DNA from 2 places in the Streptomyces sp. NBC_00028 genome. Region 1 is predicted to be linked to the other one. Evidence: riboswitches for the same ligand, from Rfam matches in the RefSeq annotation. Region 1 holds a riboswitch; the other holds the start of a gene.
What was found. A riboswitch is a leader RNA that binds a small molecule or an ion and turns the genes downstream of it on or off. The one in region 1 is predicted to bind S-adenosylmethionine.
Positions count from the first base shown of each region.

Region 2: another riboswitch for S-adenosylmethionine. It lies ahead of OG885_RS32555 (aminotransferase class V-fold PLP-dependent enzyme); the one in region 1 lies ahead of thrC (threonine synthase).

Region 1 is NZ_CP108293.1:5,609,796-5,620,289, forward strand. Features, by position in the region: gene otsB (trehalose-phosphatase) at 1-573, shown strand, start outside; gene OG885_RS25205 (trehalose-6-phosphate synthase) at 549-1,937, opposite strand; gene OG885_RS25210 (glucosyl-3-phosphoglycerate synthase) at 2,012-2,956, opposite strand; SAM riboswitch class I at 3,107-3,246, shown strand; gene thrC (threonine synthase) at 3,265-4,551, shown strand; gene OG885_RS25220 (ubiquitin-like small modifier protein 1) at 4,662-4,937, shown strand; gene OG885_RS25225 (cold-shock protein) at 5,390-5,596, shown strand; gene groL (chaperonin GroEL) at 5,934-7,556, shown strand; gene OG885_RS25235 (NADH:flavin oxidoreductase) at 7,765-8,883, shown strand; gene OG885_RS25240 (hypothetical protein) at 8,922-9,263, opposite strand; gene OG885_RS25245 (metallophosphoesterase) at 9,400-10,260, shown strand; gene OG885_RS25250 (MFS transporter) at 10,336-10,494, shown strand, end outside.
Region 2 is NZ_CP108293.1:7,229,665-7,240,158, reverse strand. Features, by position in the region: gene OG885_RS32580 (NYN domain-containing protein) at 1-1,218, opposite strand, end outside; gene OG885_RS32575 (hypothetical protein) at 1,256-1,495, opposite strand; gene OG885_RS32570 (rhomboid family intramembrane serine protease) at 1,668-2,408, shown strand; gene OG885_RS32565 (Lrp/AsnC family transcriptional regulator) at 2,405-2,686, shown strand; gene OG885_RS32560 (protein kinase domain-containing protein) at 2,683-4,869, opposite strand; gene OG885_RS32555 (aminotransferase class V-fold PLP-dependent enzyme) at 4,909-6,270, opposite strand; SAM riboswitch class IV at 6,416-6,532, opposite strand; gene trpD (anthranilate phosphoribosyltransferase) at 6,607-7,671, opposite strand; gene OG885_RS32545 (cytochrome bc complex cytochrome b subunit) at 7,805-9,445, opposite strand; gene OG885_RS32540 (Rieske 2Fe-2S domain-containing protein) at 9,442-10,494, opposite strand, start outside; gene OG885_RS32535 (c-type cytochrome) at 10,494-10,494, opposite strand, start outside.

The sequences.
Region 1 (10,494 bases):
GAGCGCTGGGACGCCGCCACCGGCGAGGTCACCGCCCCCGCCCCGCACCCCGGTGTCGCCGCCGTCCGCGCCGAACTCCCCGGCTTCCTCGACGGCATCGGCGCCTGGCACGGCACCTGGATCGAGGAGAAGGGGCGGGCCGTCGCCGTCCACACCCGCCGCGCCGAGGACCCGCAGGCCGCCTTCGACGCCCTGCGCGCCCCGCTCACCGGCCTTGCCGACCGCCACGGCCTGATCGTCGAACCCGGCCGGCTCGTCCTCGAACTCCGCCCACCGGGCGTCGACAAGGGCCGGGCCCTGACGGAGTACGTCCGTGAGCTGGGCGCCGAGGCCGTGCTCTACGCCGGCGACGACCTCGGAGACCTCCCCGCCTTCGCCGCCGTGGACAAGCTCCGCTCCGACGGGGTCGCCGGGCTGTTGGTGTGCAGCGCCGGCAGCGAGGAGGTGGCCGAGCTGAGGGAACGGGCCGACCTGGTGGTGGACGGCCCGGCGGGGCTGGTGACGCTGCTGACGCGCCTGGCGGAGCGGCTGCCTCCCGCCCCCGGGACTCAGCCGCGCAACGCCGCCAGCTGATCCAGGAACCACTGCGCGGGCGGCAACGCCGTGGCCGCGGCGGCGAGCCGCTTCGTGCGCTCCGTGCGCTCCCCGGGCCCCATCGTCAGCGCCTCGTGCAGGGCGTCGGCGGTGCCGATCACGTCGTACGGGTTGACCACGATCGCGTCCTCGCCGAGCTCCTCGTACGCCCCCGCCTCCCGTGACAGCACCAGCGCGCACCCCTCGTCGGAGACGACCGGCATTTCCTTGGCGACCAGGTTCATACCGTCGCGGATGGGGTTGACCAGGGCCACGTCGGCGAGCCGGTACGCGGCGAGGGAGCGCGCGAAGTCGTCCTTGACGTGCAGCACCACCGGGGTCCAACCGGGCGTCCCGTACGCCGAGTTGATCTCCTCCGCCACGCGCTGCACCTCGGCGGTGTAGTCCCGGTAGACGGCGAGGTCCTGCCGGGAGGGGTAGGCGAACGCCACGTGCACGACCCGCTCCCGCCACTCGGGGCGGGTCGCCAGCAGATGCTCGTACGCGTGCAGACCGCGCACGATGTTCTTCGACAGTTCGGTGCGGTCGACCCGGACGATCGTGCGGCGGCCCGCGCCGATCTCCGTCCTCAGGGCGGTCATCCGCTCGGCCACGTCCGCCTCGTGCGACCGCTTGCGCAGGAAGTCCGCGTCCGCGCCGAGCCCGTGCACCCCGATCCGGGTGTCCCCGAGCCCGCCGACGATCTCCGTCGCGCACGCCTCGAACGCCGACGCCCAGCGCCGGGTCAGGAACCCCAGCCGGTCGGCGCCGAGCATGCCCCGCAGCACCTGCTCGGCGATGTCGTCCGGCAGCATCCGGAAGTACTCCGGCGGCGCCCACGGGGTGTGCGAGAAGTGGCCGATCCGCAGGTCGGGGCGGAGCTCCCGGAGCATCCCCGGCACCAGCGTGAGGTGGTAGTCCTGCACCACGACCGCCGCCCCCCGCGCGGCCTCCTCCGCCAGCGCCTCGGCGAAGGCGCGGTTGTAGGTCTCGTACGACGCCCACTGCCGCCGGAACTCCGCGTCGAAGACCGGTTCCAGCGGGGTCTGGTACAGCAGGTGGTGGACGAACCACAGGACCGAGTTGGCGATGCCGTTGTACGCGTCCGCGTGCACGTCGGCCGGGATGTCGAGCATCCGTACGCCGGCCTCGCCCGCCCCGCGCCGTACCGCCTCGCGGTCGCCGTCGCTCAGCGCCGAGCAGACCCACAGGGCGTCCGCGTCGGAGCCGATCGCCGACAGACCCGAGACCAGCCCCCCGCCACCGCGCCGGGCGGACAGCGTGCCGTCCGCCCGGACCTCGTAGGAGACCGGGCCACGGTTGGAGGCCACCAGTACCTGAGCAGCACCGAACGTTGAAGCCATACGGATCAACCTAGCCCGGTCACGGAACACTCAAACGTGCGTCCGGTCCGGTGCGGTCCTGCGGCCCGCACGGCTCAGGCGACCTTGCGGGTCGCGTACTCCGCGATGTCCGCCATCGGCGGGCGTTCCTCCGTGTCCACCGAGTAGGTGCGGGGCTCGAAGCCGGTCTCGCCGCGTTCGAACTGGGTGAGGGAGGGGCGGATGAGATGGCCGCGGGCCAGCCGGAGCTGGGCCGTGCGGTAGATCGCGGCGGACATCCGGCCGAGGGCCTGGCCGTCCTGGTGACGGTGCTTGCGGACGCCGACGTCGACCTGGGCGAGCGCGTCGAGGCCGACCAGGTGCAGCGCGTCGACCAGCATGCCGAGCTCGACGCCGTAGCCGACCGGGAACGGCAGCTGTTCGAGCAGGGACCTGCGGGCCGCGTACTCGCCGCCCAGCGGCTGGACGAAACCGGCCAGCTGCGGCCAGTGCATGTTCAGCAGCGGGCGGGCCATCAGCTCGGTCACCCGGCCGCCCTGGCCCGCAGCCCCACCGAGCGGGCGGTCGTACATGGCCTTGACCAGGTCGACCCCGGGTTCGGTGAGCAGCGGGCCGACGATCCCGGCGACGAAGTCGGAGGAGAACTCCTTCAGGTCGGCGTCGATGAAGCAGACGATGTCGCCGCTGGTCACCAGCAGCGAACGCCACAGCACCTCGCCCTTGCCGGGCACGGTGGGCAGGCGGGGCAGGATCGCGTCGCGGTGCACGACCGTGGCGCCGGCCGCGGCCGCCACCTGTGCCGTACGGTCGCTCGACCCCGAGTCGACGACGACGATCTCGTCGACCAGCGGGACCTGCTGCATCAGGTCGTGACGGATGATCGCGACGATGTCGCCGACCGTCTCCTCCTCGTTCAGCGCGGGCAGCACGACACTGACCGACTGACCCGTGCGCTGCTTGGCGGCCAGGATCTGGTGGAGCGGCCGGTCGGTCACGGACCAGGAGCGGGTGGTCAGCCAGCGCTCGACTTCTTCCAGCACGTGGGCGACTCCTCTACTTGTGATCCACTACTTGTGATCCATCTCGCGGTTCGGACGACTATCTCAACTGTCCAGGTCGTCGGTTACAGTCTTGAACAACGCGGATGACCATCGCATGTCCTGGATCATCCGACGTTCACAACTTCATACCGCTCATCCAGAGGGGCAGAGGGATACGGCCCGATGAAGCCCCGGCAACCCTCCAGTCGGTACTCGCACACGTGAGGCTCCCGACTCGGGAAGGTGCCAAATCCGTCTCACGGCGAGATGCGTCGTGAGGAAGATGAGGAGAAAGGGCCTCGCCTCTCATGGCTGCGCAGACTGTCGAAAACACCACCGGAACCACCGTCGACCTCGGCCCCGCCGCGGCGCTCAGCTGCCGCGAATGCGGTCACCGGGTGCCTCTCGGCCCGGTCTTCGCCTGCGAGGAGTGTTTCGGCCCGCTCGAGATCGCGTACGACTTCTCCGCCTACGACGCCGAGGAGCTCCGCAAGCGGATCGAGGCGGGACCCGCGAACATCTGGCGCTACGCGCCGCTGCTGCCCGTCCCCGCGGACGTGGCCGACAAGCCCAACATCAACCCCGGCTGGACCAAGCTCGTCAAGGCCGACAACCTCGCCCGTGAGCTGGGTGTCGAGGCCGGCAAGCTGTTCGTGAAGGACGACTCCGGCAACCCGACGCACTCCTTCAAGGACCGGGTCGTCGCCCAGGCCATCGAGGCCGCCCGGGCCTTCGGCTTCACCACGCTCTCCTGCTCCTCCACCGGCAACCTCGCCGGTGCCGTCGGCGCCGCCGCGGCCCGCGCCGGCTTCCGCTCCTGCGTGTTCATCCCGCACGACCTGGAGCAGGGCAAGGTCGTCATGGCCGCGGTCTACGGCGGTGAGCTCGTCGGCATCGAGGGCAACTACGACGACGTGAACCGCTTCTGCTCCGAGCTGATCGGCGACCCGGCCGGCGAGGGCTGGGGCTTCGTCAACGTCAACCTGCGGCCGTACTACGCGGAGGGTTCCAAGACCCTCGCGTACGAGATCTGCGAGCAGCTCGGCTGGCAGCTTCCCGACCAGCTGGTCGTGCCGATCGCCTCCGGCTCCCAGCTCACCAAGATCGACAAGGGGCTCCAGGAGCTGATCAAGCTCGGGCTCGTCGAGGACAAGCCGTACAAGATCTTCGGCGCGCAGGCGGAGGGGTGCTCGCCGGTGTCGGTCGCCTACAAGGCGGGCCACGACGTCGTCCGCCCCCAGAAGCCGAACACCATCGCCAAGTCCCTCGCCATCGGCAACCCGGCCGACGGTCCCTACGTCCTGGACATCGCGCGTCGCACCGGCGGTGCGGTGGAGGACGTGAACGACGAGCAGATCGTCGACGCGATTCGGCTGCTCGCCAGGGCTGAGGGCATCTTCGCGGAGACCGCCGGTGGTGTGACCGTGGGCGTGACGAAGAAGCTGATCGAGAACGGTCTGCTGGATCCGACGCTGACGACGGTCGTGCTGAACACCGGCGACGGTCTGAAGACACTGGACGCGGTGGCCGAGACGGGGCTGACCGCGACCATTCGCCCCAACCTGGAGTCCTTCCACGAGGCCGGACTCGCATAGTCGTTGTTGTCTGCGGGCCGGTGGGGGCTGGTCGCGCCCACGCGGCGGAAGCCGCACATTGAACACAGCCCCGCGCCCCTAGGTGCGTCATCCTGACCGGAGGATCAATCGTGAGCGTCAACGTCCGCATCCCCACCATCCTGCGCACCTACACGGGTGGCCAGGCCGAAGTGACCGCCGAGGGCTCGACCCTCGCCGACGTCATCGCCGACCTGGAGAAGAACCACACGGGCATCGCCGCCCGGGTGCTCGACGACCAGGGCAAGCTGCGTCGGTTCGTCAACGTGTACGTCAACGACGACGACGTCCGCTTCGAGCAGGGCCTGGAGACCGCCACCCCGGACGGCGCCGGCGTCTCGATCATCCCGGCCGTCGCCGGCGGCTGAGTCCAGCTGACCGAATGACTGATCATTACCGTCGGTAAGGCCGATTACCGAGAGTTCAACGAATTGCCCCCTCCGTGAGAGAAACGGAAGGGGCAATTCTCTATGGTTGAGCGCGGTACAGTTGGGGAAGCTGCTGCGCCTTCCATGCCACACGCATATGAGTTCCTGCTCCACTTGCGACGAGAAGCAGCCAAAGTGTGCGGTTCTTTTGTGAGTCTTGTGCCTTTTATGGGGCCCGACTTGCCCCGAATTCGGGCGAATTCTCGCTACATTCCGGACCCCGCACGTCCAGAATTCTCGTCCGATTGACCTGTTGCAGACGGCAGTTGGACAGATACATTCAGCCGCGGTCGACGCGTTCCGGCGCACGCCCCCAATCCGTGGGGGGTGAGGTCTGACCCGGATCCGCGAAGTGTGGATCTGTGCAAGGGCCAGTAATAGGGGAGTTAGGCATGGCTCAGGGCACCGTCAAGTGGTTCAACGCGGAGAAGGGGTACGGCTTCATCGCGGTCGACGGTGGTGCGGATGTTTTCGTCCACTACAGCGCGATCCAGATGGACGGGTACCGCACCCTGGAAGAGGGTCAGCGGGTCGATTTCGAGATCTCGCAGGGCCAGAAGGGGCCGCAGGCGGACATGGTCCGACTGGCGACCGGCTGAAGCACGCGCCGACTGACTAGCAGCGACGTTCTTCTTTGAAGGGCCCGCACCTCATGGGGAGTCATGGGTGCGGGCCCTTCGGCGTGCCCGGGACCCCGCACGTCCTGCCCGGACCCCCTGCGGTGACTGCCCGATCCCCGGGAGGCGCTTGCACTCGACCATGCCGAGTGCTAATCATTGGCGTTAGCACTCTGAAGGTGAGAGTGACAAAGAAGGACCGGGTCGGTGAGGCCCGCAGGCCAGGTGGGGCAAGGAACCACGAGGTGTGCGAGCCGTCCGTCGCGGGCGCGGGCGCGGTCCGAAGGAATCACCCCCAGTCCTGGAGGGACCACTTCACATGGCCAAGATCATCGCGTTCGACGAGGAGGCGCGGCGCGGCCTCGAGCGCGGCATGAACCAGCTCGCGGACGCCGTCAAGGTGACGCTCGGCCCCAAGGGTCGCAACGTCGTCCTCGAGAAGAAGTGGGGCGCCCCCACGATCACCAACGATGGTGTCTCCATCGCCAAGGAGATCGAGCTCGAGGACCCGTACGAGAAGATCGGCGCCGAGCTGGTCAAGGAAGTCGCGAAGAAGACCGACGACGTAGCCGGCGACGGCACGACGACCGCGACCGTCCTGGCCCAGGCCCTGGTGCGCGAGGGTCTGCGCAACGTGGCCGCCGGTGCCAACCCGATGGCCCTCAAGCGCGGTATCGAGAAGGCCGTCGAGGCCGTCTCCGGTGCCCTCCTTGAGCAGGCGAAGGATGTCGAGACCAAGGAGCAGATCGCTTCGACGGCCTCCATCTCCGCCGCCGACACCCAGATCGGCGAGCTCATCGCCGAGGCGATGGACAAGGTCGGCAAGGAAGGCGTCATCACCGTCGAGGAGTCCCAGACCTTCGGTCTGGAGCTGGAGCTGACGGAGGGTATGCGCTTCGACAAGGGCTACATCTCCGCCTACTTCGCCACCGACATGGAGCGTATGGAGGCGTCCCTGGACGACCCGTACATCCTGATCGCCAACTCCAAGATCGGCTCCGTCAAGGACCTGCTCCCGCTCCTGGAGAAGGTCATGCAGTCGGGCAAGCCGCTGCTGATCATCGCCGAGGACGTCGAGGGCGAGGCCCTGTCGACCCTGGTCGTCAACAAGATCCGCGGCACCTTCAAGTCCGTCGCCGTCAAGGCCCCGGGCTTCGGTGACCGCCGCAAGGCCATGCTCGGCGACATCGCCATCCTCACGGGCGGCGAGGTCATCTCCGAGGAGGTCGGCCTCAAGCTGGAGAACGCGACCCTGGACCTCCTGGGCCGCGCCCGCAAGGTCGTCATCACCAAGGACGAGACCACCATCGTCGACGGTGCCGGCTCCGCCGACCAGGTCGCCGGCCGGGTCAACCAGATCCGCGCCGAGATCGAGAACAGCGACTCGGACTACGACCGCGAGAAGCTCCAGGAGCGCCTGGCCAAGCTCGCCGGTGGCGTCGCCGTCATCAAGGCCGGTGCCGCGACCGAGGTCGAGCTCAAGGAGCGCAAGCACCGCATCGAGGACGCCGTGCGCAACGCCAAGGCGGCCGTCGAGGAGGGCATCGTCGCCGGTGGTGGCGTGGCCCTGCTCCAGGCCTCCGGTGTCTTCGAGAAGCTGGAGCTGGAGGGTGACGAGGCGACCGGCGCTGCCGCCGTCAAGCTCGCCCTTGAGGCCCCGCTGAAGCAGATCGCCGTCAACGCCGGCCTCGAGGGCGGCGTCGTGGTGGAGAAGGTCCGCAACCTCACCCCGGGTCACGGCCTCAACGCCGCGACCGGTGAGTACGTCGACCTGGTCAAGGAAGGCATCATCGACCCGGCGAAGGTCACGCGCTCCGCTCTGCAGAACGCCGCCTCCATCGCCGCGCTCTTCCTCACCACCGAGGCCGTCATCGCCGACAAGCCGGAGAAGGCCGCCGCGCCCGCCGGTGGCGGTATGCCGGGCGGTGACATGGACTTCTGATCCCTCGCGGATCGGTCTCGTCCTTGCCGAGGGCGGCCCTCCCTGTTCCGACAGGGGGTGCCGCCCTCGGGCGTTTCCCGGAGGTGGGCGGGATCACAGGGGCCCGGGGAAGGGGAGGGGTGTACTGAGCGGTTGCTTACTGCGTACTGTCCATGCGTATGCACATACCCGACGGTACCCACCGCTCGTACCACCGCTAGGAGCCCGCGTGACCGCCACCCCCTCCCGTGCCGCCGAGATCCTCTCCCGGCCGATCACGATCAACGGCCTGACCGTCCCGAACCGCATCGTGATGGCGCCGATGACCCGGATGTTCTCCCCGGGCGGCATCCCGGGCGCGGACGTGGCGTCGTACTACGCGCGGCGCGCGGCGGCGGGCGTGGGCCTGGTCGTCACCGAGGGGACGTTCGTCGGCCATGACTCGGCCGGGTACAGCGGCCGCGTCCCGCGCTTCCACGGCGAGGAGCAGCTCGCGGGCTGGCAGCGGGTCGCCGCGGACGTGCACGCGGCGGGCGGCACGATCGTCCCGCAGCTGTGGCACATCGGCATGGTCCGCAAGGAGGGCCAGAACCCCTTCCCCGAGGCCCCCGCGGTCGGCCCCTCCGGCATCCGCGTCGGCGCGAGCGAGTCCACCGGTACGACGATGACCCAGCGCGACATCGACGATGTCATCGGCGCCTTCGCCGAGGCCGCGGCCGCGGCGGAGCGCATCGGTATGGACGGCGTGGAGATCCACGGCGCGCACGGCTACCTGGTCGACCAGTTCCTCTGGTCCGGCACGAACCGCCGTACGGACGGCTACGGCGGTGACGCGGTCGCCCGTACCAGGTTCGCCGCCGAGATCGTCGCCGCCATCCGCGAGACGGTCTCGGCCGACTTCCCGGTCATCTTCCGCTACTCGCAGTGGAAGCAGGAGGCCTACGACGCCCGGCTCGCCGAGACCCCGGAGGAGTTGGAGGCCATCCTGAGCCCGCTCGCCGCCGCCGGTGTCGACGCCTTCCACGCCTCCACGCGCCGCTACTGGCTCCCCGAGTTCGACGGCGCCGACCTGAACCTCGCGGGCTGGACCAAGAAGCTCACCGGCAAGCCCACCATCACCGTCGGCTCGGTCGGCCTCGACGGCGACTTCCTCAACGCGTTCGTGGGCGAGGGCTCCCCGCTCAAGGGGCTCGACGACCTCCTCGACCGCCTGGAGCGCGACGAGTTCGACCTCGTGGCCGTCGGGCGCGCGCTGCTCCAGGACCCGGAGTGGGCGGCGAAGGTCCTCGCGGACCGCTTCGAGGAGCTCAAGCCCTACGACGCGGCGGCGCTGAAGTCGCTGAGCTGACCCCGGTCGCCGGTTCGGCTGCTGGTCGCTGACCTCCCTCAGGTGAACGTGACCAGCAGCGCGCCCGCCAGGATCTGCGGCAGCAGGGCGACGATCCCGAAGAACAGGGCGGTGCCCCGCGCGAGGGCGGCTCCCGTGCCGAGCCGCCTCGCCCCGACCCGGGCCAGGACGACCGCGAGCAGCGGCAGCAGGGCCACCAGGACGCAGCCCGCCCGGTACGCCACCCCCGAGTGGGCGGAGCCCGTGGTCAGCAGGGACCAGATGACGACCTGGTCGAGGAGGAGCAGGGCCACCAGACCGGCCCGGACGCCCCGCGCCTGCCTGCCCTCGGGCCGACCGAGGTGCGCGGTGGCGTAGATCGCGGAGTGCACCAGGGTCACCAGGACGCAGAAGACGGCCGTGGTCAGGGCCCAGCCAGGAGAGAGACGCGGAGCTGCTTGATCAGGCCGTTCATGTCGGTGATGAAATACCGCCAACCTGTGAGGGGCCGGGCCGCTCGTCGCTATCGTCCGGGAGATGAGGATTCTTCAGCTCTCGGACACGCACTTGGAGCGCGTCGACGCCGTCAACCGGCACGGCGTCAACGCGCATGACTCCCTGCGGCTCCTCCTCGACGAACTCCGGCATCTGCGGGGCGTCGACGCCGTCGTCGTCACCGGCGACCTCGCCGACGACGGGTCCCCGGAGGCGTACACGGCCGTGGACGCGCTGGTGGGCGGGTTCGCGCGGACCGTGCTGGGCGGGGTGCCCGTGTTCTGGACGACCGGGAACCACGACGAGCGCGAGGCCTTCGGCAAGGTGCTCGGCAGCGGGCACGCGGAGCCCGAGGCCGTACTGGAGTCGGCGGCGGCGGAGCGGGCCGCGGTGAGCACCGTCGGCGGATGGCGGTTCGTCACACTGGACTCGCTGGTGCCCGGGAAGGTGCACGGGCACCTCTCCGCCGGACAGCTCGCCTGGCTGCGCGAGGTGCTGAGCATCCCGGCCGAGCACGGCACCGTCCTCGCGTTCCACCATCCGCCGATCGCCCTCGACAACCCCCTCCAGCAGGTCTTCGGGCTGCGCAATCCCGCCGACCTCGCCGACGTGCTGCGCGGCGGCGACGTCCGGGCCGTGCTCACCGGGCACTTCCATCTCCAGCTCTTCGGGCTGCTGGAGTCGGTGCCGGTGTGGGTGACGCCCGGCGTGGTCAACCGCATCGACCTCACGGCGGCGCCCGGGACGGAGCGGGCCGTGCGCGGGGCCTCGGCCTCGCTCATCGTCCTCGGCGGCGCGTCCGGTCCGCTCTTCCACACCCTCCACGCGCGTGATCCCCATGCGCACGAGACCGTCTACGAACTGGGGGAGGAGCGGGTACGGGATCTCGTCGCACGGGCATGACCTGCGCCACTTGGGTAAGTCAAGCAACTGACTTAAGGTTGCCTCGGTCAAGTACTAGCCGATGGAGGCCCACCCATGTCCGACGCCCTCGCCCCTCCCGCCCCGGCGGGAGGCTCCGCACCGCCGCGGTCGAACGCCGTGGTGGCGGTGCTGGCCTTCGCCGGAATCGTGGTCTCGCTGATGCAGACCCTGGTGATCCCGATCGTCCCGGAGCTGCCGAGGCTCCTGGACGCG
Region 2 (10,494 bases), 1.6 Mb from region 1:
CAGCTGGCGGATCAGTTCGTCGGCCGTGACGCCCGCCTTGGAGAACAGCACCCGCACACCGCGCGGCGGCGCGAGCAGCACCGGCGCGGCCAGTTCGGCGCCGTCGAAGACACAGGTCACCTCGGCGCCCGTCTGGGCCGCGAGCTGCGAGAGCTGACCGAGCAGCCGCAGGCGCTGCTTCTCCAGGGGCATCTGGGGATAGCCGGTCTTGGTGACGTTGTAGCCGTCGACCACCAAGTGGGCCTGGGGCAGGGCGAGCAGCTGGTCCAGAATGGCCGGATCGTTCTCGGACAGCGCCCGCGCGGCGATGTCCTTCGGGGTCATTCGACCCGGTTCGACCGCGTCGACGGTCTCCGCGGGCCGTACGGAGACGGGCGGCAACGCCAGCTCCCTGCGCAGCCCTTGGGCCGCGTCCAGCACGGTGTCGAGGAGCAGCCGGACGCGCATGTCCTCGACACTGCGCCCCTCCCGGGCCGCCTTGCGCGTGGCCTCCAGCGCGGCCTCGGCCTCCCCCAGCCGGGCCTTGAGCCGCCGCGCCTCGACCTCGGCGGTGGACACCTGCGTCTGCCCCTCGGCGCGCACGGCGTCCATCTCGGCCTGGAGCTTGCGCAGCGCCGCCTCACCGCGCTTGACGTCACTGAGGGCGGCCCGCAGCTTGCGGTGAAGCGATTCGGCTTCCTTCTTGGCCGCGTCCAGCTCGATGCGCAGCCGCTCGGTCTCGGCGCGCGTGTGGTCCCGGGCGGCCGCCAGCTCCTCGCGCAGCCGCTCCAGCTCGACGCGGCTCTCCTCGTCGGCGCGCTCGGCGTCGGCCCGCTGGGCCTCCTCGCCGGCCGCGGTCACGAGCTTCACCCAGCCCGTGGGACGCAGAACATAGGCCGCGGCCGCCACGTCGAGCGGATCCGCGGCCGGGGGCGGCGAGCCGGAGTCGAGGGCGCCGGCGAGCTCCGGCTGGGCCTCTCTGAACTTCTCGCCGATGCGCTGCCGGAACAGGGGATCGGTCTCCAGCGCCGCGGCCATCGCGTTGCCGGCGAACTTGGCCCGCCGGTTCGGCGCGAACCGGGCGTACTGTCTGAGCTGCGCGGGCAGTTCACCGACGGTCAGGCCACCGAAGCCGTCGGAGACGATCTGTACGACGCGACGGCGCACGCCGTCGGGCAGCGGACGGTCGAGCACCTCAGCGGCGCCGTCGCCCGGCTCCCCGCCTCGTGTCTCCACCATCCGTCAACACCCCAACCTGTGTGCGGGGGCCACTCCCTCAGGAGTCGGCGCCCGGCCTGTCCACGAGTTCCACCTGATCCACGGCGTTGCACCAGCGGCAGCGCACCGACTCGATGGTCTCACTGACCACCTCGCGCTCCTCCACCTTCGGCTCACCGGCCAGGTCGAGGTGGACGTACTCGACGACCTTCGACGAGCGGGTCACGTCGAACCGGGTGAGGTTGCCGCAGAGGGTGCAGCGCCACCGCGTCGAGGCGGTCGGCAGGGGAACCGTCATCGTGCCTGAGCTCTTTCCTTCTAGGTCTTCCATTGTCCGCGACACACCGGACCCGGTGTGTGGCTCGTAACCCTACGGCCTGGCGGGTACTCGTCGCTCGGCCGTCTCAGTGCCCGCTCGGGCGGCGAGGCACTCTGTTCGGTTGCGTCCCGTTACGTCATGCTCTGTGTTCATGATCAGCAACTGGAGGGTGACAGTCGGTGGCGCGAGCAGGTCGTTGTGGGGTACGGCACCGGTCACCTACGGCCTGATCGCCCTGTGCTGTCTGCTCTTCGTCATCGGCCCCGCGGGGGGCCTCAATCCGGCCTACGGCACCGGGGACGAACTGCTCGTCGCCCAGCGGGCCTACTTCCACCACTGGGGCGTGGTCCCCGCAGAACTGTTCGAAGGCTCGGCCCGGGCGGCACTCACCCCGGCGACGGCCCTCTTCGTGCACGGCAGCTGGGTCCACCTCCTCGGCAACATGCTCTTCCTCTATGTCTTCGGAGTGATGACCGAGGAACGGATGGGCCGCGTCCAGTTCACGCTCTTCTACCTCGGCTGCGGCTACCTGGCGCTGCTGGGCTACGCCGCTGCCAACTCCGACTCCGACCAGTCGCTGGTCGGGGCCTCCGGGGCGATCTCAGCCGTGCTCGGAGCGTTTCTCTACCTGTTCCCCGGCGCCCGGGTGACAAGCCTGCTGCCGTTCCTCTTCTTCCTGCCCCTGCGGTTCCCGGCATGGGTGGTGCTGCCCTTCTGGGCGGCCCTGCAGTGGCTGGCGGCGGGCCGGGCGCCGAACGGGCCCGGGGTGGCGTATCTGGCCCACCTGGTGGGCTTCGGCCTGGGCTTCGCCTTCGCGTGGGTGCGATTCCCCCCTGCGACTAGAGTGAAGCCCGCCCCAGCTCCGGCCCCCGAGGGAGAGAACCAGCCGTGATCACCGCGATCGTCCTGATCAAGACCAGCGTGGACCGGATCCCCGAGATCGCCGAGTCGATCGCGGCCCTGGACTCGGTGAGCGAGGTCTTCTCCGTCACCGGCACCTACGACCTGATCGCCATGGTCCGCGTCCGGCAGCACGAGGACCTCGCCGAGGTCATCCCCGGCAGCATCAGCAAGATCCCGGGCGTGGAGGCCACGGACACCCACGTCGCCTTCCGCACGTACTCCCAGCACGACCTGGAAGCGGCGTTCGCGATCGGCCTCGACAACTAGCCGCTGACGTCCAGGGCGGCGATGCCCTTGTTCGTGCCGGCGTAGACGCGGCGGCCGTGGACAAGGGGGGTCAGCAGGACGCCCGGATCGGCGCCCACCTCGGTCCTCCAGAGCCGCTTGCCCCGCAGGTCGAGGGCGTGGACCTCGGTGTCGGTGCGCACATAGACCGTGGAGTCCACCAGCACCGGGTCCGAGAGGGCCCCGCCCCCGCCGTACGACCAGACCTCGTCCCCGTCCTCCGTGATCGCCTTGAGCACCGCGCTCGCGTCGGTCACGCCCAGGAAGGCGAAGGAGGCCGTCTTCGCCGGGACGTAGGAACCCGCGAGGCCCTGTCCCCGCCACTCCTGGCGGCCCGCGAGATTCAGCCCGAACAGCTCGTTCGCCTGGTTCCCGGTGCTCACGACCACGGTGTCGCCGCTGACGGCGGGGCGGCCGACATCACCGTCCAGCGCGGCGTCGAACGACGTGGCGCCGCCGTCGTGGATTCCGTAGAGGTGGTTGTCGTAGCAGGGCACGTAGAGGACGCCGTCGGTCACGACGAGTTCTTCGCTCGGTGCCCCGCCCACCGGGGCGTCCCAGAGCACCTTGCCCCGGCTGTCGTACGCCTGCACGACACCCGGACCGTCGAACGTGCTTTTCGCGGAACCCACGACGACAGCGCCCCCGAGCACGGCGGGCTGGCGGAAGAACGGACTGGGCAGATACCGCTTCCACATCTCCTCGCCGTCGGCGCTCACCGCGATGAGTCGGCCCGGGTCGGCCGTGGTTTCGTCGACCGCGGCGACGAAGATCCCGTCGGCCGTGACGACGGGCCTGGTGATGAAGGTCGCCCCCTTGAGGACGGACATCTTCCAGCGTTCCTTGCCGTCGCTGCCCAGGGCCCGCAGAGTCCCGTCGGCCCCGGCGAAGTACAGCGTCCCACCGTCGGCGGAGAGCGCCCCGCAGGGACCGCCGGCCACACTCGGCGCGCCGCCCACGTTGTACGACCAGCGCATGGTCGCCTTCCGCGCGACGAACCCCGGCGTATCGGCGCTCCCGCTCTTCCCCCCGGCATCGCTACCGGTCCCCGACCGCCCGAGCCACCACCAGCCGCCCACTCCCCCGGCCCCGGCGACCACGGCCCCGCCCACGGCGAGGCGCAGCAGCCCGCGCCGCGACGGTCCTACGTCCGCCGCCTCGGCCTCGGGCGGCACCACCTGAGGCGTCTCGGCCACCGGCGTCATGTACTCGACCCGGCTCTCCCGCTCCCCCGACTCCCGCTCGGGAAGCCAGAGTTCGCCTCCCCGTGAAGCCTCGGCCTCCGGGCCCGCACCCGTGTACCAGCCCGGACGCAGGCCGCCGCGCGGGGAACCGCCCATGGCCTCGACGACGTCCGAAGGCATCGGCCGCTGCCCCGGCTCGTCCCTGAGGCACGCCTCCACCAGCGGCAGCAGTTCCTTCGGTACGCCCGTCAGGTCGAAGTCGCGGGTCAGGATGCGCAGCAGGATCACCGAGTCCTGGCCCTCGCCGAAGGGTTCGCGCCCGCTCGCCGCGTAGGCGAGGACCGCGCCGAGGGAGAAGACGTCGCTCGACGGGCCGACCTTGCCGCCGTTGCGGATCTGCTCGGGCGAGACATAGCCGACCGAGCCCACGATCGCGCCCGTACGGGTCATCGCCGTGGCTTCCAGGGCCCGTACGATCCCGAAGTCGATGACCCGCGGGCCGTCCGGCGCCAGCAGGATGTTGGAGGGCTTCAGGTCCCGGTGGACCATGCCCCGGGCGTGGATCGCGCCCAGCGCCTCACCCAGCGCGGCCCCCAGCACCCGCACCGCCCGCTCGGGCAGTGCCCCGCCGTCCATGACCGCGTCCCGCAGATTCGGCCCGTCCACGAACTCCGTGGCCATCCACGGGTGTTCGCCCTCCGGGTCGGCGTCGACCACACGCGCGGTGTAGGTGCCCGCCCCGCCGACGGTCTGCGCCGCCCGTACCTCCTGCCGGAACCGGGCACGGAAGGTGCGGTCCTGGGCGTACTCCGGCCGTACGACCTTCACCGCCAGCCGCAGCCCGGTGCGTGACTCGGCGAGAAACACCTCGCCCATGCCGCCCGAGCCGAGCCGGCCCCGTACCTCGTACGGGCCGACCCTGCGTGGATCCGTCGCGCGCAGCGCCTGCACTTTCCGCTCCCCCGTGGACGTCGTGAACATGCCCGAGGGGGAGCGTATCGGCAACCGCCGGTCAGCCGGTCAGACGGCCGGGACGCACCGGCCGTCCTCGGTCCGGTAGCGCCACTTCGCACCGTCGCTCACCAGCTCGCGCACGGCGTTGACGAACCGCTCCACGTGCTCGTCCGGCGTGCCCGCGCCGAAGCTGACGCGGATGGCGTTGAGGGACTTCTCGCCGGGCGCGGCCTCGGGGGCGCCGCACTCGCCCTGGGTCTGCGGGTCGCTGCCCAGCAGGGTGCGGACGAGGGGGTGGGCGCAGAAGAGGCCGTCGCGGACGCCGATGCCGTACTCGGCGGAGAGGGCGGCGGCGAAGTGGGAGCTGTTCCAGCCCTCGACCACGAAGGAGATCACGCCGACGCGGGGGGCGTCGTCGCCGAAGAGGGAGAGGACGCGGACCTCGGGGACGTCGGCGAGGCCGCTCCTGACCTTCTCGATCAGGTACTGCTCGCGGGCGACCAGGGTGTCGAAGCCGGCCTCGGACAGCGCCTTGCAGGCGGAGGCGATGGAGTAGGCGCCGATGACGTTCGGGGAGCCGGCCTCGTGGCGGGCCGCGTTCTCGTGCCACTCCACGTCCACGCCGCCGTCCTCACGCCGGGTGACCTTGCGGCTGGCGCCGCCGCCCGCGAGGTAGGGGTCGGCGGCGGTGAGCCAGTCGGCGCGGCCGGCGAGGACGCCGGAGCCGAAGGGGGCGTACAGCTTGTGGCCGGAGAAGGCGACCCAGTCGACGTCGAGGTCGGCGACGGACACCGCGTGGTGCGGGGCGAGTTGGGCGGCGTCGAGGACGATCCGGGCGCCGTGCGCATGGGCGGCGGCGGCCAGCTCGCGCACCGGCCACAGCTCGCCGGTGACGTTGGAGGCGCCGGTCACGCAGACCAGGGCGGGGCCGTAGGGGTCGCGGTCGGCGAGGGCCTGCTCCAGGGTCTGGACGGCCTGCTGGTGGGTGCGGGGCGCGTTGAGGTAGGTGACCCGGGCGTCGCGCCAGGGCAGCAGCGAGGCGTGGTGCTCGGTCTCGAAGACGAAGACCTGGCAGTCGGCGGGCAGCGCGGCGGCGAGCAGGTTGAGGGAGTCGGTGGTGGACCGGGTGAAGACGACCTGGTCACCCTCACGGCAGCCGAGGAAGTCGGCGACGGTCTTCCGGGCGTTCTCGAACAGGTCGGTCGACAGCTGCGACAGGTACCCGGCACCGCGGTGGACGCTGCCGTAGTAGGGCGCGTACGCCGCCACGTCGTCCCAGACCCGCTGGAGGGCCGGCGCGCTGGCCGCGTAGTCGAGGGCCGCGTAGGTGACCTCGCCACCGGTGACGAGCGGGACGGTGACATCCCGGCCCAGAACGGGCAGGGGGGCACAAATGGTCTGGGTGGCGGCAGCGGTGGAGACAGACATGGGGAACTCCCGTGAGAGGGCATGCCGAAGCAGGGCATGCGGGGAAGGGGAAAAGGGTGCGCGGAGGCGGGGCTCGGCAGCCCTATCGCATTCGCTTGCTCACGGAAGACTCCCTCGAACGACCAGGACCCCTGGATTCGAGAGGGGCCCGCGCTTGCCGTAGACCTCGCTGCCTACGGCCTGGTCTTCACCCGGGGCACCCCGCCACGGACGGAGGGTTGCCGGACAGTCGGCCGGGGCCTCATGACTGTCACTCATGACCTGGTACAGGAACGTACGTGATGTGATCGTCGTCCCGCAACCCGTGTCCGGATCGCGGGACGACCATCGACACGACTACCGGTTGCTGGCCGCCACCCAGCGCTCCAGCGTCCGCTTGGCCGCGCCGGAGTCGATGGACTCCGCGGCCTTCGCCATCCCGGCCCGCAGCTGGTCCGCCAGGGACGCCCCGGTCGGCTCCAGCGCGACGAGCGCCGCCGCCGAGTTCAGCAGGACCGCGTCCCGGACCGGACCCGGCTCGCCGTCGAGGAGTCTGCGCGCCACGTCCGCGTTGAACGCCGGGTCACCGCCCCGCAGCGCCTCCACCGGCACCAGTTCGATGCCCACGTCACGCGGGTCGAAGGCCTCCTCGGTGACCTTGCCGTCACGCACCACCCACACCCGGGAGGTGGACGTCGTCGTCAGCTCGTCGAGGCCGTCGTCACCGCGGAAGACCAGCGAGGAGTTGCCGCGCTCGGCGAACACTCCGGCCACGATCGGCGCCATCAGCGGGTCGGCGACGCCCACCGCCTGCGCCCTGACCTTCGCCGGGTTGGTCAGCGGGCCCAGCGCGTTGAACACCGTACGGATGCCCAACTGGCCGCGGGCGGCGCCCGCGTGACGCAGCGCCGGGTGGAACTTGATGGCGAAGCAGAAGGTGATGCCGGCCTCCTCGGCCACCTCGGCCACCCGCTGCGGGGTGAGGTCGAGGTTGACGCCCAGCTTCTCCAGGACGTCCGAGGAACCCGACGCCGACGAGGCCGCCCGGTTGCCGTGCTTGACGACCTTCGCGCCGGTGCCGGCCACGACGAGGGAGGACATCGTGGAGATGTTCACCGTCTTGGCGCCGTCGCCGCCGGTGCCGACGATGTCGACGGTCCGCCCGGACACCTCGATCACGTTGGCGTGCTCGTACATCGCCTGGACCAGCCCGGTGATCTCCTCGACCGTCTCGCCCTTGGCCCGCAGGGCCACCACGAACCCGGCGATCTGCGCGTCCGTCGCCTCGCCGCGCATGATCTGGTCCATCGCCCAGGCGGTGGCGTCGGCGCTCTGGTCGCGGCCGTACAGCAGGGCGTTCAACACCTCGGGCCAGGAACGGCCCGCCGCGGTGTCGCCTCCAGCGGGGGTCACAGCGCTCATACGGCCGCTCCTGGGTGTCGTAAAACGTGCTTCAACAGATGTGTGACCACCCTATCCAGCCCCGGGCACGGAGAAGGGCCCCCGTCCGAAGACCGGACGGGGGCCCTTGCAAGGCGCGTGGCGAGCGCAGCGATCAGTGGTGGCCGTGGCCGCTCGTGATCTCCTTGTACTCCTCGACGGTGGGCTTGGCGATCTGCGACTCGTCGCCGAAGTACGCCTCGCTGAGCTTGACGCGCAGCTTCTCGGAGCCCTTCACCTTGCGCTCGACGCCGTTGTCGTCGACCGTCGGGCCGATCTCCGCCGGCTTGTACTGCTCGTGCGCGGTAAGCGTGTGCAGCGCGTCCTGGCTGAGCGGCTCGTGCACCTCGATGAACTCACCGTGCGGCAGGCGCTTGATGATGCCGGACTCGCGGCCGTGCAGCACCTTGTCCTTGTCGCGGCGCTGGAGGCCGAGGCAGATCCGCTTGGTGATGATGAACGCGACCACCGGAGCGACGAAGAACGCCACTCGGACGAACCAGGTGATCGAGTTGATCGACAGGTGGAAGTGGGTGGCCCAGAGGTCGTTTCCACCACCGACGAGCAGCACCATGTACCAGGTGATCCACGCGACGCCGAAGGCCGTGCGGGTCGGGGCGTTGCGCGGGCGGTCCAGGATGTGGTGCTCGCGCCGGTCGCCGGTGACCCAGGCCTCGATGAACGGGTAGACCGCGATCGAGACCAGGACCAGCGGGAAGATCACCAGCGGGATGAACACACCCAGGACGAGCGTGTGACCCCAGAAGTTGATCTCCCAGCCCGGCATGACACGGATCAGGCCCTCGGAGAAGCCCATGTACCAGTCGGGCTGGGCACCCGTGGACACCATGTCCGGACGGTAGGGGCCCATGGACCAGATCGGGTTGATCGAGGCGATGGCCGCGATGGCCGCGATGACACCGAAGACCAGGAAGAAGAAGCCTCCGGCCTTGGCGGTGTACACCGGGAACAGCGGCATGCCGACGACGTTCTTGTTGGTCTTGCCGGGACCCGCGTACTGCGTGTGCTTGTGGACGAACACCAGGATCAGGTGGCCGACCATGAGGCCGAGCATGATGCCCGGCAGCAGCAGCACGTGGACCGAGTAGAAGCGGGCCACGAAGTCGCCGCCCGGGAACTCCCCGCCGAAGAGGAAGAACGACAGGTACGTGCCGACGATCGGCACGGACAGAACCGCGCCCTCCATGAAGCGGACACCGGTGCCGGAGAGCAGGTCGTCCGGGAGCGAGTAACCGGTGAAGCCGGTGAACATGCCCAGGACGAACAGCAGGAAGCCGAACAGCCAGTTGACCTCACGGGGCTTGCGGAACGCACCCGTGAAGAAGACGCGCATCATGTGCACGAACATGCCGGCGAGGAAGATCAGCGCCGCCCAGTGGTGGATCTGCCGGATCAGCAGACCACCGCGCACATCGAAGGAGATGTGCATGGTCGAGTTGAACGCCTCGGACATCAGCTGTCCCTGCAGCGGGACGTAGCTGCCGTGGTACTCCACCTCGTTCATCGACGGGTGGAAGAACAGCGTCAGATACACACCCGTGAGGATGATGATGATGAAGGCGTACAGGCAGATCTCACCCAGCATGAACGACCAGTGGTCGGGGAAGATCTTGCGCATGTTGGCCTTGGCCAGGGAGTAGATCCCCAGCCGGCCGTCGGCCCAGTCGGCGAGCTTCTCGCCGGCCGGGGCCTGCCCGCGGGCGCGGGACGACTCGTTGTTCTCGTTGGTGCTCATCCGCGCTCCCAGAAGGCAGGACCGACAGGCTCCTCGAAGTCGCCCTGCGCCTCGAGATAGCCCTCGTCGTTCACGGCGATGCGCAGCTGCGGCAGGGCGTGACCGGCGGGGCCGAAGATCACTCGGGCACCGTCGGAGAGGTCGAAGGTGGACTGGTGGCAGGGGCAGAGCACGTGGTGCGTCTGCTGCTCGTACAGCGAGATCGGGCAACCGACGTGGGTGCAGATCTTCGAGTACGCCACGATGCCGTCGTGCGACCACTCGAGCTCGCGCTTGTCCTTGATGTTGTCCGGCTGGATCCGGACGATCATCAGGGCGGCCTTGGCGATCTCGGTCTGGAACTCCTCGTCGTGCTCCTCCAGGCCCTCGGGCTTGGCGAAGGTGAGGGAGCCCACGGCGACGTCGGAGGGACGCAGCGGCTCGTTGGTGTTCATGTTGACGAGCAGCAGGCCCTTGCGCCACATGGTGTGCCGCAGCTTGGTCCCGGGCAGCGGGCCGAGGTCGCGCAGCAGCACGACACCGGCGAGCGGCACCAGGGTGAGCGCGCCGAGCATGGTGTTGCGGATCAGCTTGCGACGGCCGAGCGCGGACTCCTTGGCGCCCTGCTTCCAGTCCTCGAAGACCTTCTCGCGGACCTCGGGCGGCGCCTCGATCGGGTGCCGCTCGTCGACCATCTCCACGTCGGACATCAGGGTGCGGGCCCAGTGGACCGCGCCCGCGCCGATCGCGAAGAGCGCGACGCCGAGCGTCAGACCCAGCGAGAAGTTCAGCGCGTTGATGTGCCCGATCGGGAAGACGTAGATCGCCTTGTCGTGCGGGACACCCACGTACGCGGCGATGAAGCCGATCGTGGCCAGCATCGACACCGTGAACAGCAGCGCCACCGTGCGCTCGGACCGCTTGGCGGCCCGCTCGTCGATGTCCTGGACCCGGTGCTCGTGGGGCGGCAGACCGGGGTCCGCGAAGGGGTCCCGGTCGTCCGCGACGCTCACCGCGCCGTGGTCGTCCTGCTCTGCGGGCAGGTTCTCTTCTGGAATGTCTTGGCTACT